DNA from 2 places in the Exiguobacterium sp. H66 genome. Region 1 is predicted to be linked to the other one. Evidence: riboswitches for the same ligand, from Rfam matches in the RefSeq annotation. Region 1 holds a riboswitch; the other holds the start of a gene.
What was found. Region 1 has a riboswitch for thiamine pyrophosphate ahead of tenA (thiaminase II). Riboswitches for the same ligand answer to the same signal wherever they lie in the genome.

Region 1 (7,777 bases):
TGAATCATCTGATGCACCACATGCTGCCATCGTAAGTGCGAGAATGCCTGCCATTGCCGTTGCTACTAATTTTTTCATAAATAAATTCCCCTTCCAACGCTCAATTGTCAGAACTTTAACAATAGTATGACTTATGTTTTTTTCTAATTCAATACTAAATAGCTCTGATCCGATTTATTACTTTTAGGATATACGAATATTTATTCATTGTAAAGTATAATTATCTCGTAATAATGCATAAATTGATTCTTTTTATACAAAACATGAGTAAATAACCACTTTTGAATCCGCTTACATTTTTTATTGCTATCCTCGGATTTTAATCAAGGGTACTTTCTAATTTGAAAAAGGGGATGCTATTGATTCGATTCGTCCTTCTTTTTTCATTGCTCTTTCAATAAGTCGGCCTCTGCTTCAGGTGGACTGCTAAAAAAACATCCCTTTCGCGCACACTCACTTTCACGACATACTAAAAACCGTGTTTCAATTAAGAAACACGGCTCCAGACTGTAGTCAAAGTGTTATTGGGCGATAAAAGCGTTTTTTTCGTTGCTTTCCTCGGGCGAGGCGCAAGCCGTTGCTCCTTAGTCCTCACGGACAACGAGCAGGGTCTTGCCTGCCTCTGAAAGTGCGTTAAAAACGCACTTTTCCCGTAGGAGTCAACGAAATGCGACGCTTTTTAGGTAATATCGTATGGAAAAGCCAGACATGCAAACGGTTTAGAGCGCAAGCCGTCTTGAATCGCTTTAGAACCGCGACAGGAAAGCGCGAACTGATTGCACTTAGATATAGCATATTCACTCTTCATAAGCGTTTGTATACACACGTGAGCCGTGTTTCAATTAAGAAACACGGCTCACGTTGATTCATTTATGCGTAAATTTCAATCAATGACTCTAATTTTTCAACAACTTCTTCTGCAGTAAACGATTCGATGTCGAAACGTTCAACCATCGAAAGAATGTTGCCATCTTGCATCAAAGCGAATGATGGTGATGAAGGTGGATACCCTTCAAAGTACTCGCGTGCCCGGTCCGTTGCTTCACGGTCTTGTCCCGCAAACACCGTTACGAAATGATCCGGCTTCACGCCTTCCATTCGATTGACGTAAGCAGCTGCCGGGCGAGCAATCCCACCTGCACATCCACATACTGAGTTGACAAGGACAAGTGTCAATCCTTCACGCTTCATCGCGTCATCGACGCTTTCAGCTGTCTTTAATTCTTCAAAACCAGCAGCTGCCGCTTCTTTACGTGCTGTCTGGACGACGTCTTCAAAATACATTTGGAAATCCATCGGTCTAATTCCTCCCTTATTCGTTCTCTTCCTTATTGTACGAGTTTAGATGAAATCTGTCCAAGTCTGCCGCTTAATTCTTGCGCCAAATATGGTTTCGCATGTAGTAGATCACGGAAGGCGACGTAACGGTCAATTTTTTCTTCCGACGGCTGACGGTCATTTTTATACGCACGAATCAAGACATTTTTTGGTGTATGCTCTAAATCAATGAACTCAAGCAATTGTGTCTCGTAACCGACGAGCGTCAAGATTTCGGCGCGGATTGAATCTGTCGCGAGCGAAGCGAACTTTTCCTTAATCAACCCGTGCTGCAACATGACGTCGAGTGGTGAACAGTCGAGTTGACGATTGAGTTCTTTTTGACAACACGGAACACTTAAGATGACAGACGCATTCCAATCAACGGCGCGGGCCAGGGCGACATCCGTCGCAACGTCACAGGCATGAAGCGTCACCATCAAGTCAACCTCTGTATCCTCATTGTAGTCATGGACGTCCCCGACACGGAACTCGAGATTCGTATAGTCGAGATCGCGCGCAATCGCTGTACATTCTTCGATGACTTCTTTTTTGAGATCAAGCCCGGTCACTTTCAAGTCAAAACCTTTGACGACACTCAAGTAATGATACAGTGCAAACGTCAAATACGATTTTCCGCATCCAAAATCAAGAATCCGTAACGTCCGATTCGTCGGTAATGCGGAAATACTATCTTCGACGAACTCGAGGAACCGATTGATTTGTTTGAATTTATCATACTTTTGCCGTTTGACTTGCCCGTCTTCCGTCATGACACCAAGCCGGACTAAAAACGGTACGGCGACACCATCTTCAAGAAGATGACTTTTTTTTCGGTTATGCGACAGTTCTGCTTGGAGTGGCGACTGTTTTGTTGTCTTTAATGATACTTTCATTTTCTTTGATAACTGGAACTGGACTTCTTCCGTCTCGAAGCGGAACAAAAATTGACGGAATTCTTCCATTAATGCGTCGAGTCGTCCTAAAAATTCGTCGACTCCCAAATTTTCATGTTTAATTATCCGCTCATATTGAAACTCTAATTGGATTGCATACGTATCTTTCAATAGAATCGGTTTTAGTTTGATTCTTCGAAGATCATTCGACTTTTGGCGCGGACCACTGATCGTTGCATGCACGAGAGCAGAAGCCTCGAGCTTTTGAGTGAGTAATTCTTTTACTTGGTGTAATTCCACTGTAGTCCCGTCCTTTTCTGATTGTTCTTTCGAAACTGTAGCAAATTCCACCCTATTCGACAAGTAAGGTAGCTTCATCATTAAAGGAGGAACGAACGATGTTCAAAAAACTTTTATCACAAATCGGAATCGGTGCCGCCACAGTCGATACACGACTCGACAGCGAGCGCTGTGAGCCAGGCGGACAGATTCACGGAACCGTCCATATTAAAGGCGGCAATGTCGACCAAGAAATCGATCGGATTTATTTAGCGTTTAATACACAATATAAAGAAGAAGTCAGGGACAGCACGACATTTACGACGTTCACACTCGATCGTTTTTCGCTTAACGAAGCCGCCTTTACGATTGAAGCAGGTGTCGAACGCGAAATTCCGTTTACGCTTCAAGTACCATTCAATACGCCGCTCTCGATCAGTCAATCGAAGTCATGGATTGAAACGGGTCTCGATATCGCCCAAGCAGTCGATCCGTCAGACCGGGACGCCATCATCGTCCAAGCCAATGACCTCCAATCTGTTATCTTAGAAGCGATGGAAGAACTTGGCTTCCGACTCAAGAAAGCGGACACGGAAAAACTTCCCGGGCGTTACCGGAAGGATTTACCGATCGCCCAGGAACTCGAGTATTCGGCACGCAATACGTACTTCGCCCATAAACTGGACGAAGTCGAACTCATCATGCTCCAAGACCGGTCCGGCATCGACATCGTCTTGCAAATCGACCGTCGTGCCCACGACTTAGGCTCGCTCTTCAGTGAGATGGCGGGTGCGGATGAGACAATGACGAAGCTATCCTTATCGAACCACGATTTGATGGACCGAAACGCCGTCAAACAACAATTAAACGATTTGATTGAGCGGTACAGCTGATTTCCTTACCAGAATCTTCATCATGCCTGTAATCCACCCACAAAAAAACCTGAGCGATTACCATGACTTTCTTTACGAAAGCTGAAAATTGCTCAGGTTTTGTGCGGTCTGCGGTCTGCCGTCTGATCGCGCTGATCGGCAGCGGCTAAAGCTGTGCTTACCGTTTCGTTACTTTTGCTTGACGCGTAACTCCTGTAAAAACACGATCAAACGTTTCTTCCGTCCAGCCCATTTCCCAGAAGAGTAATTCGTAATAACAGCTTTTGACAAAATGTTGTTTCATCCGTTCTCGTTCTGCTTCAGTCGCTTGCGCCGCCAATGCATCGAGACGGTCGACTTGTTCAAAGACGACCCGTTCGAACCATTCTGAACTGTATGTTGCAATCCACTGCTGATAGATCGGTGACGCAGGTGATTTCGTCAACAGTTGTTGTCCGACCTCATAATAGAGCCAGTAACAGGGTAATATCGCTGCAATCGTCTCACCAAGCGTCCCCTCACTCGCATGATGCATATGCGAGACATAGGCATAAGCAGTCGGTGCCGGTTCGAACGTTGCTAAATCTGCTTCCGTGATAGCAAGCGGTTCGAAAAAAGACTGGTGGAGCGACAGCTCAGCCGCATATGTCGACGTCGCATGTTCCGCAAGCTCTGCAATCGTCGCGAAATCTGTAGCTTTTGAGGCCGCGCGGGCTTGAATTTTTGCGAAATGTTTTAAGTAATACGCATCTTGCATGACATAATGCCGAAATTTTTCGAGCGGTAACGTCCCGTCACCAATGCCAGTGACGAATGGATGGGAAAAGCTGCTGTCCCAATACGTTTTTGCGGCTTGCCGAATTTCTTGACTGAATTTCATCCTAATTCCCCCTTTTGTTGAATCAAAAAACGCCACACCCTACGAACAGGGCATGACGTGAAGAGACAACAAAAGAGATGTTCACGCCACTTCCCTCCGTAAGTCCAAACTTAATCAGGTTCAAAGGGTCCGAACGTCTTCGTCGTCTCAGTCGGCCTACCGACTCCCCTAGTGGTCATTATTTAATTCTTGTTTAATTATACCACTTTTTCAGTCAAATCGTCCGTATTTCAGGAAAAACTTAGTATACTGTATGGGGCAGGAGACGCGTGTTCCGTTCCGCCTCAAGACCGATTCCGTTCAGGAACACGTCACTTACAATAGGATTAGTACCTGATACTATCTACTATACTCGGAGGATTCCTACTATGAATAAAGCAACAAAAATCATGACAACAACGCTGTTAGCGTCAAGCTTACTTCTCCCGACTGCTGCTTCAGCAGAACAAGTCGTCGATAAAACGATCATCACGCTCGGTGAATCGCTCGGTGCAAAAGACAAGGCCTGGGTGCTCGCCCGATTGAATGCGCCGGAAGGCATCACGCCCGTCATCGCCACGGCAGCTGATGAGGAAAAATATTTAGGGAAGAACGTTCCCCAATCGCAACTCGGCGGTAACATGTACTCTTCCGCAAAAATTGAACTCGCTGAAAAAGGCGACGGTCTCTCGGTCGCAACCGAAAACATCACTTGGGTCACAAAGGACATGTATTTGAATGCTCTCGTCACAGCGGGTGTGACGGACGCCGATATCACGATTACTTCTCCTTATAAAGTCACCGGTACGTCTGCTTTGACGGGAATCATGAAAGCATATGATCAAACGTCGGCAGAAACCGGTATTAAATTGACGGATGAACGAAAAGATTTAGCCCAACAAGAACTAGCCGTTACGTCCGATGTCGGAAAAACGGTCGGGACGGACAAAGTCGCCGAACTGATGAATGAAATCAAGGCCGAAATCGCAAAACAAAAACCGGAAACCAAAGTCGATATCGAGAATGTCATCATCCAAGTCATTCAAAATAACAACATCCAATTGTCAGACGCCCAAATGGACCGATTGACGTCATTGTTCAGCCAAATGGAGAAAGCAGACTTGAACTGGGGACAAATTGAGACCGGATTAAAAAGTGCCGGTCAAGATATTCAAGCATTCGCGACCTCGGAAGAAACGAAAGGATTTTTCGCAAAATTGTTTGACGGTCTAAGTAATTTCTTTAAATCGATTTCCGGACTGTTCAAGTAACTGAAAACGGTATCATGTCCAGCTTAACATATGGTAAACTGGCTTTATCGAAACGAAAAGGTGGTGTAGAAGATGGGTTTTGCTGCGTGTAAGCATTGGTTGATGGAACAACTTTATCTGTTGCGCGCGATTTTTCATGGAATGGCGTTCTAAGGGATCAGTCTGCCCTTTTTCTAGAACATCCATCTGAAAAATAAAGCAAAGCGCACATTCTACGGTAAACGGAGAGCGCTATTTGCGTTCTCCGTTTTTTTGATGCGCATGAAAGGAAGTTATTGATCATGATATGCGACATCCAACATCTGACAAAACAATTCGGAGGAGCATCCGTCTTAACCGACGTCTCGCTCTACCTTAAACAAGCTGACCGTATCGGATTGATTGGTCGAAACGGAACCGGAAAAACAACGTTACTGCGCTTAATCGCTCAACTCGATGCACCGGACAGCGGAACCATTTATCTAAAAAAAGGACTTTCCATCGGTTATTTGGCTCAAATCCCACAGTTCGCAGAAGAATTGACCGGCCTCGATGTTCTCTGGACCGCATTTGCCCAGGTCGTCGCCTTACGGACGACGATGCATCAGCTTGAACAACAAATGGCAAATGCCGACCACCTCGACGATGTGCTGAACGATTATACGCGCGTGACCGAACAATTCGAACGACAGGACGGGTACCTACTCGATTCAAAAATCCAACGTATGATTAATGGCCTCCACCTCGATGCCTTGCTGACACGTCCCTTTTCTCAATTGAGTGGTGGCGAACAAACGAAAATCTGCCTTGGCCGGATGCTTTTGACGGAACCGGACTTGTTGATCCTCGACGAGCCAACGAATCACCTCGACCTCGCAGCCATCGAATGGCTCGAACAATTTTTAAACAGTTATCCGGGCGCAGTCCTGATTGTCTCGCATGACCGCGTGTTTCTTGACGCAAGTGTCAATTGGATTGCGGAACTAGAAGATGGTGAATTGACGATCTACCCCGGAAATTATTCGGCGTATACGGTCGCGAAAGAACGCCTGCTCCTCGAACAGTTCCACGCCTACACGGAACAACAAAAGAAAATCAAACAAATGAAGGATGCGATTCGGCGGTTACGCCAGTGGGCAAATGAAGCCTCTCCTCCGAGCGAAAAACTGTTCCGAAAAGCAAAAGCGATGGAACGGGCACTCGAACGAATTGAGCGACTCAAACGACCACTTCTTGAAAAAACGGCGCCTGATATCCAATTTTCGTCGCACGGGCAACTCAGTCAAGTCGTTTACCGCTTGACGGATGTTGAGCTTTCAGTTGCCGACCGCAAGTTGTTTACGTCGCTTGACTTCGAAGCCGCGGCGCGTGACCGGATTGGGATCGTCGGTGCGAACGGGAGTGGGAAAACGACGTTATTACGTGTCTTACTCGGACAACTCGAACCGACGAACGGACATGTTACGCGTGGTCCGTCAAATCGCGTCGGATTTTTATCGCAACACGTTGACATGCCGGGTGAAGAGCGACTGATCGATTACTTCCGCTCACGCATTTCGACAGATGAAGGAACAGCCCGGTCCCTGTTAGCCCGTTTCCTATTTTTCGGTCCCCGTGTCTTCTTACCGATTAGTGCGTTAAGCGGCGGAGAAAAAATGCGTTTGATGCTCGCGATTCTTGTCCATTCGCCGCTTAATGTCCTGATTCTGGACGAACCGACGAATCACCTCGACATTGAATCCCGCGAGGCGCTTGAAGAAGCACTCGAGCACTTTGACGGAACGCTGATTGCCGTATCGCATGACCGTTACTTCTTGAATCGACTTTTTTCGAAAACGTACTGGTTAGATGACACGACGGAAATGTTTTCTGGTCCTTACCACTATGCTACCGAAAAACGACAGGCTCGGACAAACATCGAATCAGTGGAACCCGCGCCTATCGAGCGAGCCACCAAGACGCCAGTAACTGAGGCACGTCCACCTTTAAGTACAGACGAACTCGAACAACAGATTCAACAGCTAGAGGATGAAGTGGCTTTACTCGATGCGTCACTAGCGACGACAGAAGATTACGAAGTCCTTGCGCCATTATTCTCAGCGCGTGAACAGCTCGTCAGTCAAATTGATGTCTTCTATGAAAAATTGTTGGCCGTCGATCACTAATCAAAAGGCGCATCATTTCACCACCGCTCGCTTCATTAAGTGCGGTGGCTTTTTATGTTAAAAATGCTTTGATGACGATCTGTTTTTCTGAATCCAAAAAAATATATTTTAAACATTTTAAAAGAAAGTTTCGAAAAAA
Region 2 (7,777 bases), on a different contig from region 1:
GGACAAGATAAGTAATATAGACATTGGGGGATGATTTTAATGGGTAAAAAAGTAGCAGTCGTACTCGCGGACCATTTCGAAGATGTCGAGTTCACAGGACCAGTCGACGCATTAAAAGAGGCAGGTCATGAAGTGACAGTCATCGGTTCAGAAAAAGGTGCAGAACTCGTTGGTAAACAAGAAGATGCAAAAGTCTCTGTTGATGTCACGATTGATCAAACATCACCGGCAGACTATGATGCGCTGTTGATTCCGGGTGGATTTTCACCAGATTTATTACGTGAAGACGAACGTTTTGTCTCTTTCGTAGAAGAGTTCGATATGTCGAAGAAACCGGTCTTCGCGATTTGTCATGGTCCACAATTAATGATTAACGCTAAAATCGTTAAGGGGCGCAAGATGACAGGGTATAAATCAATTCGAATCGATTTAGAAAATGCTGGGGTTGATTTCGAAGACACTGAAGTCGTCGTCGATGATAACTTCGTCTCGAGTCGTCAACCAGATGATATTCCGGCGTTCAACCGTGAAATGTTAGCGAAGCTCGCATAAGTTCATGCAAAACAAATCCCCTTCACAGGTCGTGTAGGGGATTTGTTTTTGCGTTAAGCGTTTGGGTAATCGCAAAGCTCAGTGATGACCCCATGTGAATGCCTCGGATTCATGTAAATCAAACGACGGCCAAAAGGCGTTGACCGGTACGTATCTTCGAGGAACGTAAGTCCCTGTTCTTTTGCATCGAGAATCGCTTGATCTAAATCGTCAACGCGGTAGGCGATGTGATGTACCCCTTTACCGCGTTGTTTTAAGAAACGAGCGATTGGACTGTCAGCGCTTGTTGGTGTCAGTAGTTCAATGTGTGCATCTTCAAATTCAATGACAGCGATATTCGATGCCACGCCTGGAGCGGGGTTTGAATATTCACGGACTAATTTCCCGCCTAAAATTGTTGTATAAAAAGTAATGGCTTCTTGCATATCACGGACGGCAATTCCAGTATGATCAAGTTTCACTATAATTCCTCCCTTACACCACTAGTGTGCCAAAACTTCCCTCAAGGTGCAACGCGCAGGCATTTTCACGAAAGGAGCTTCATCGTATTACATAATTAACCAACAAACTTATACAAAATGAAATCTCACTGAAATATAATAGAGGCAAAATGAATGCTATAATCAAAAACGTTCTTATAAAATTTAAACATTAAAATGAAATTTAAATAAAGCATACTTTTGACTACGATAAAATTATAGAGAAAAAGAGGGAATACTACATGAAAAAAACGTTCGCGTCGCTCATCGTTTCCGCACTTGTCCTTTCATCAACTCCTCATTTTGCATCAGCAGATGATTTAAGTGAACAAAAAGCCAAAAACGAACAAAAGCAACAAGAAAACCAAAATACACAAAAAAATCTTGAGTCTTCTGTGAATCATGAAGGTGAGAAAATTTCGAAGACACAACAAGAAGTGAATCGTTTAGACGAAGCATTGAATGAAAAAATGTTTGCCGTCGAAGCAAAAGATCGTCAAATCAAGGCGACAGAAGCTGAAATCGTCGAACTTGGTAAGCAAATCGAAAAATATAAAGCCAAGCTGAAACGTCAAGAAGAATTGCTCGGCGATCGTTTACGTGTCATGCAAGAAAATGATGGTAATTCGATTAAATGGGAAGAAGTCATCTTTGGTTCAAAAGATGTCGGAGATCTCGTCAGCCGTGTGCTAGCCGGGAAATCCATCTCACAACAAGATGATAAGATGATTACGGATTACCGGAACACGCAAAAGAAATTAGCGAATGCCCAAGCAGAACTTAAAGATAAAAAAGCAAAGCTTGTGACAGAGAAAAAAGAATTAAAACGTCAACAGGCAGAGCTCGAACAACAAATCAGTGAACGAAACAAACGCATTAAAGAACTGAAGAAACAAAAAAAGAAATTTGAGACACAGTTGATGGACGCGAAAGAAGTTCAACAAATCTTGATTGCGCAAGAAAAAGCAATCGCGGCAGAAAAAGCGGCACGTGAACGTGAAGCACGGATTGAAAAAGAGCGCAAAGCACAAGAAGCACGAGAAGCAAAAGCCCGTGCTGAAGCTCAAGCGGCACAAGCAGCAGCCGATCAGGCAGCGGCAGAAAAGGCAGCAGCTGAGCAAGCTGCAGCAGAAAAAGCGGCAGCCGAGCAAGCTGCAAAACAAGCAGCGCGTCAAAAAGCAACAACGAATTCAACAAAACAATCAACGCCGGCACCAGCACCAGTAGCACCAAAACCAGCACCTGTAGCACCGAAGCCAGCTCCGGCTCCAGCTGCATCTTCAGCATTGTTCATTCATCCGACAAGTGGTGCGACTACACAGGGATACGGCTCAGCAAGTGGTGAAAATGGGTACGGATTCCATAATGGAATCGACTTTGGTGCACCGGTTGGAACACCAATCGTCGCAGCAGCAACAGGAACTGTCATTACGGCTTCAAGCAGTGGTCCTTACGGGAATCACATCATGATTGCTCACCAATTGAACGGAAAAACGTATACGACGGTTTACGCGCACATGAGTTCATTGAATGCGCGTGCAGGACAACGTGTCAGCCAGGGACAACAAATCGGTGCACTTGGTAGCACGGGTAACTCGACTGGACCACACCTACACTTCGAAATTCATGTCGGCGGTTATATCTACAGCGGAACAGGCCCTGCAAATAGTGTTAATCCTATGTCAATGTTATAAAATCGTAAAAGAACCTCTACATTGTAGGGGTTCTTTTTTTATACAGTTTGAATAATTAGTTGTTATATTACAAAATAACGTTTTCATTTGAAACGTAAATGAAATTTTTCTGAAACTATTACGGTGCTATAATCAATTTCAGATAGTTTTACTACGAAACATGACTTCAAAAATCGAATTCATACATAAGCGAGGAACTCACATATGCTAAAAAAGTTATTTTCTACCGTACTATTAGGGACGTTATTATTGACGAACACCCCAATCACTCAAGCGGCTACAATCAAAGAAAAGAAAGCAGATAATGCAGCTGAACAACGTAAACTAGAAAAATCAATCAAAAAACAAGAATCTAAAATTTCAAAAGAGCAACGTCAAATCAATGCGATTGATGCAGCAATCAATGAAAATATTTTTCGTGTCTCAGAAAAAAATAAACAGATTCGTCAGTTGAATGAACGAATTGAAGAGCTTGAGGCAGACATTATCCATTATGAAGAAATGTTAAAACGCCAGGAAGAGCTGTTAGGAGACCGCCTTCGTGTGCTTCAAGAAAATGATGGGAATTCTATTAAATGGGAAGAAGTCATTTTTGGTTCGAAAGATCTTGGCGATCTCTTTAGTCGTGTGATGGCAGGGAAAAAAATTGCTGAACAAGATGACAAGATGATTTCTGCTTACCTTGAAACGCAAAAAAAATTAGCGGATGCTAAAGCGACGCTCGTGGATAAAAAGGAAGAGCGAGTGAAAGAAAAAGAAGCCCTTTTGGTTCAAAAAAAGGAACTCAAACAGCAAATGAAAGCGCGTAGTGCAACCTTAAAAAAACTACGTCAAGGTAAAACAAAATTTATGACAAAACTTCTGAATGCGAAAGAACTTCAAGCGACATTAGAAGCGCAAGAACGTGCGATTGCGGCAGCAAAGGCAGCAGCTAAAGCAGCAGCGGAAAAGGCAGCAGCTGAAAAAGCGGCAGCGGAAAAGGCGGCGAAAGCGGCGGAAAAAAACAACGCCGGGACGTCTAAGAAGGTCGTAAGTGCTACGCCAGTCGCTAGTGTTCCGAGCGGTTCGGCGCAGTTCGTTCGCCCTGCGTCAGGAAGTGTTTCACAAGGATTCGGACCAGCGAGTGGTGCGAATGGGTATACTTTCCATAATGGTGTCGACTTTAGAGGGCCAGTCGGATCATCAATCGTCGCAGCAGCTTCAGGAACGGTCATCACAGCGGGAAGCGGTGGACCGTACGGAAATCACGTGATGATTTCACATTTCTTGAATGGGAAAGTGTATACAACAGTTTACGCGCACATGAATTCATTATCAGTTCATGCTGGACAAACGGTCTCGCAAGGACAACAAATCGGTACGCTCGGAAATACGGGAAACTCGACGGGCGCACATCTTCATTTTGAATTGCATATTGGTGGTTACCAATACAGTGCGACAGGACCAGCTAATACAGTTAATCCATTAGCATACTTATAAAAACGAGCTTCGGCTCGTTTTTTTTATGACGCTATGCTACAGTGAAAGGGAAATTTAAATCATGAGCAACTAGGGGAGCTGGAGGAATCTGGCTGAGAGGAAAACCATTCTGTTTTCGACCCTATCACCTGATCTGGATAATACCAGCGTAGGAAAGTTGAGATTGAAGACATGAATAAGTGACCACACTCGTTGGTTTTTCATGGCGTCGTCTGCTTTTTTACAGCGGACGGCGCTTTTTTTCGTTCCGCTTTCTCCTTGTGCTCTCATAGAAAGTGAGGTCTATCGATGAAACATGTACTGACGATTGCTGGATCAGACTCTAGTGGTGGAGCTGGAATTCAAGCCGACCTAAAAACTTTTTCTGCTCTTGGGGTTTACGGTATGAGTGTAATTACTGCTATCACAGCGCAAAATACGTTAGGCGTACAAGCAGTTGAAGATGTATCACCAACGCTTGTCGAAGCCCAGTTGAACTCGATTTTTAGCGATATTCGTGTAGATGCCGTTAAAATTGGGATGGTCTCGAATGAAAAAACGATTCAAGTTATTGCCAAATGTTTGAAACATTATCAGGGACCAGTCGTCTTAGACCCCGTGATGGTCGCAAAAGGGGGGCATGCCCTGTTAAGGAAATATGCTGAACAAGCATTAATGGAGCACTTGATGCCGCTTGCAACCTTGACGACCCCGAATATTCCGGAAATGGAACGCATGTTAGGGCAAGCGATTTCGACAGTTGATGAAATGAAGCTGGCGACGACGGAATTCGCACAAAAACGAGACATCGCTATCCTGTTAAAAGGCGGTCATCTCGAAAGTACGGATGCCTCGGATATTTTATACACGGAAGGGATGCATCATCTGTTTCAGGAGGCACGATTAAAACGCCAGCATACACATGGTACAGGATGTACATTATCTTCCGCGATTGCGGCACGTCTTGCGCTGGGAGATTCCCTGAAGGATAGCGTGATTTATGCTAAACGGTACGTAACTGAAGCAATCCGGCATGGATTTGCCTTAGGGAACGGAATCGGACCGACACATCACTTTTATGACATTTGGAGGGAAACGGATGCTTACAACCATTCATGATAAAAAACCATTAATTCATCATTTAACGAATGCGGTCACGATTAATGAGTGTGCCAATATGACCCTTGCGCTCGGGGGTTCACCTGTCATGGCGGAAGATATCCTAGAAGTCGAGGAAATGGTTGGACATGCAGATGCTGTCGTTATCAATATCGGGACATTGAACGCAGCTTCACGAGCGTCGCAATTGTTGGCAGGTCAAACGGCCAACCGATTGAAGAAACCGATTATTTTAGATCCAGTCGGAATGGGGGCGACGACACTTCGGACACAATTCACGAAAGAGTTACTCGAAGCAATTCATTTTACGGTCATTAAGGGGAACGTCTCTGAAATCAAGACGCTCATCGGTCAAGTCGGACGTTCAAAAGGAGTCGATGTCGCTTCAGGAGAGACATTAGATTTTCAAGTCGTCCATGAGTTTGCTGGACGGCTCGGGACGACTCTCGTCGTAACGGGACCGGTTGATTTCATTACAGACGGCAAGCGTCAAGTAAAACTAACCGTAGGAACGCCACGACTCGGACACATTACAGGGACAGGCTGTATGACGGCATCGCTCATCGGGACCCTACTTGGAGCAGGGTATGATGCATTCGAAGCAGCGACCTATGGGACGTATTTAATGGGAAAAGCGGGTGAAGTCGCAGATGAAGCAGCGGGACTCGGTGATTTCCGGATGGGGTTGTTCAACGCAATCAGCTTAACTACAGAAGAAAGTTTGAAAGGGGTATTGACCAGTGGAGAATGATTACACGGTTTATGCGGTAACAGATCGGCGCTTTCACCCGGACGTTGCCTTGATTGATGCGGTCGAAGCAGCAATAAAAGGTGGCGCGACGATGGTCCAGCTTCGTGAAAAACAGGCGCAAGGGAAAGAATTTCTCGAACAAGCGAGTGACTTGAAGAAAATGATGTCTCGTTACGGCGTCCCACTCATCATCAATGACCGGATTGATATCGCACAAATCGTCGGTGCAGGTCTGCATATCGGGCAAGAGGACATCCCTTTGCGGGAGGCACGTAAGCTGTTACCGGAAGCCACGATTGGGGTTTCTGTCTCGACCGTTGAACAGGCAATCGAAGCAGAGCAAGACGGGGCAACTTATCTTGGCGTAGGGTCGCTCTATCCAACGGCGACAAAAGACGATGCGAGTCAGATGACAAACGAAACACTCCAAGCGATTCGCCGGGCTGTTTCCCTTCCTCTCGTCGGGATTGGTGGAATCACACATCATGTGGTGCCCGACTTATTCGAGATGCTTGAAGGATATGCTGTCGTCTCTGCCTTATTCGCAGCACCAGATATTGAACGTGCGGCACGAGAGTTCAAAGAGGCGGTTCAGACTGCGCGTCAAATAGTATCAGACCGGGTATAATCACTGAAGAGGTGATGTACGTGAAATGGCAAGTCATTCGCTTTCGGGGAGGCTGGATTCGGTATCGAATCGAACCACAAATCATTCGAATCGACAACCGTGGAAAGTATCATTTAGGTTGGAAATTGTTTCCCTATCCGAATCGTTATGCATTTGAATTGGCGGTTTTGTTAAAAAACAAACACCGACAACGATATAAACGGCCGCTGTTGATTAAAACGGCATCCATCGCTACGGAAATCTGGGGCCATACACACCTCGATTTATTTTATCGGGTGATGTTACAAGTACCGTTACCACGCTTCCTATCGAATCGATATAAGGAGCGATTGCGAAATACAAGTATCATCGACATCGGTGTACGGGCTGTCGATACTAATCGAATCGTTTGGGATATCGGGAATCGATTAGGGGGATGGGCAGTTTTTCGTACAATCCAAAAAAAACATCGGAAATGAATCTTCACCTCGCGACTCATCGTAGTCATCTTACTTGCATTTGTTGTTTTAGGATGGTGCAATAGTTTGGAGGAGAGGTGAAGACAGTGGAGGCACCACGCTGTGAGACGATTGCGATCGATAAAAAACGTGCGACTGAAATTGGTCATGCCGTTGAAAAAATCCCGACGCTTGAGATTGGGAAATTGTTTAAAGTGTTATCGGACGCAACGCGTCTACGAATCGCTTATGCATTGACGGTCGAGCGAGAACTTTGTGTTTGTGACGTATCGGCATCAGTTGATTGTTCGATTGCGACGGCTTCGCATCACTTAAGAACGTTATTGAAACAAGGTCTCGTCAAATATCGTAAAGAAGGAAAAGTTGTCTATTATTCACTTGATGACCATCATGTCTCGTCGTTAGTTCATTTGGCAATGGAGCATGTGAATGAAGGAAAGGCTTCTTCTTGAGAAAAATACAAAAAAACGCACCGCAGTCCGATAAAGAACTGCGGTGCGTTTTTTAGCTTTTTCACGAAGCTAATCGTATGAAACAACAGATCACTTGATTCGATGGAAGAGCGTGATGGTCACACTGATGAGTAGAAAGGCTAAAATGGATAGACTAAAGCACATCCGTTTATAGGATGCTGTCAC

Region 2: it holds a riboswitch for thiamine pyrophosphate, as region 1 does, so the genes downstream of both, thiD (bifunctional hydroxymethylpyrimidine kinase/phosphomethylpyrimidine kinase) here and tenA (thiaminase II) in region 1, are expected to answer to the same signal.

Annotation. Positions count from the first base shown of each region.
Region 1 is NZ_JACSMQ010000003.1:284,814-292,590, reverse strand. Features, by position in the region: gene KNP88_RS07450 (transporter substrate-binding domain-containing protein) at 1-78, opposite strand, end outside; gene KNP88_RS07445 (BrxA/BrxB family bacilliredoxin) at 871-1,296, opposite strand; gene KNP88_RS07440 (class I SAM-dependent methyltransferase) at 1,329-2,513, opposite strand; gene KNP88_RS07435 (sporulation protein) at 2,612-3,385, shown strand; gene tenA (thiaminase II) at 3,543-4,244, opposite strand; TPP riboswitch at 4,319-4,424, opposite strand; gene KNP88_RS07425 (DUF1002 domain-containing protein) at 4,613-5,494, shown strand; gene abc-f (ribosomal protection-like ABC-F family protein) at 5,776-7,638, shown strand.
Region 2 is NZ_JACSMQ010000006.1:99,202-106,978, forward strand. Features, by position in the region: gene KNP88_RS11080 (hypothetical protein) at 1-15, shown strand, start outside; gene KNP88_RS11085 (type 1 glutamine amidotransferase domain-containing protein) at 40-552, shown strand; gene KNP88_RS11090 (VOC family protein) at 606-1,013, opposite strand; gene KNP88_RS11095 (murein hydrolase activator EnvC family protein) at 1,274-2,725, shown strand; gene KNP88_RS11100 (murein hydrolase activator EnvC family protein) at 2,930-4,204, shown strand; TPP riboswitch at 4,266-4,376, shown strand; gene thiD (bifunctional hydroxymethylpyrimidine kinase/phosphomethylpyrimidine kinase) at 4,493-5,302, shown strand; gene thiM (hydroxyethylthiazole kinase) at 5,283-6,053, shown strand; gene thiE (thiamine phosphate synthase) at 6,043-6,681, shown strand; gene KNP88_RS11120 (hypothetical protein) at 6,702-7,139, shown strand; gene KNP88_RS11125 (ArsR/SmtB family transcription factor) at 7,217-7,591, shown strand; gene KNP88_RS11130 (CHASE3 domain-containing protein) at 7,682-7,777, opposite strand, start outside.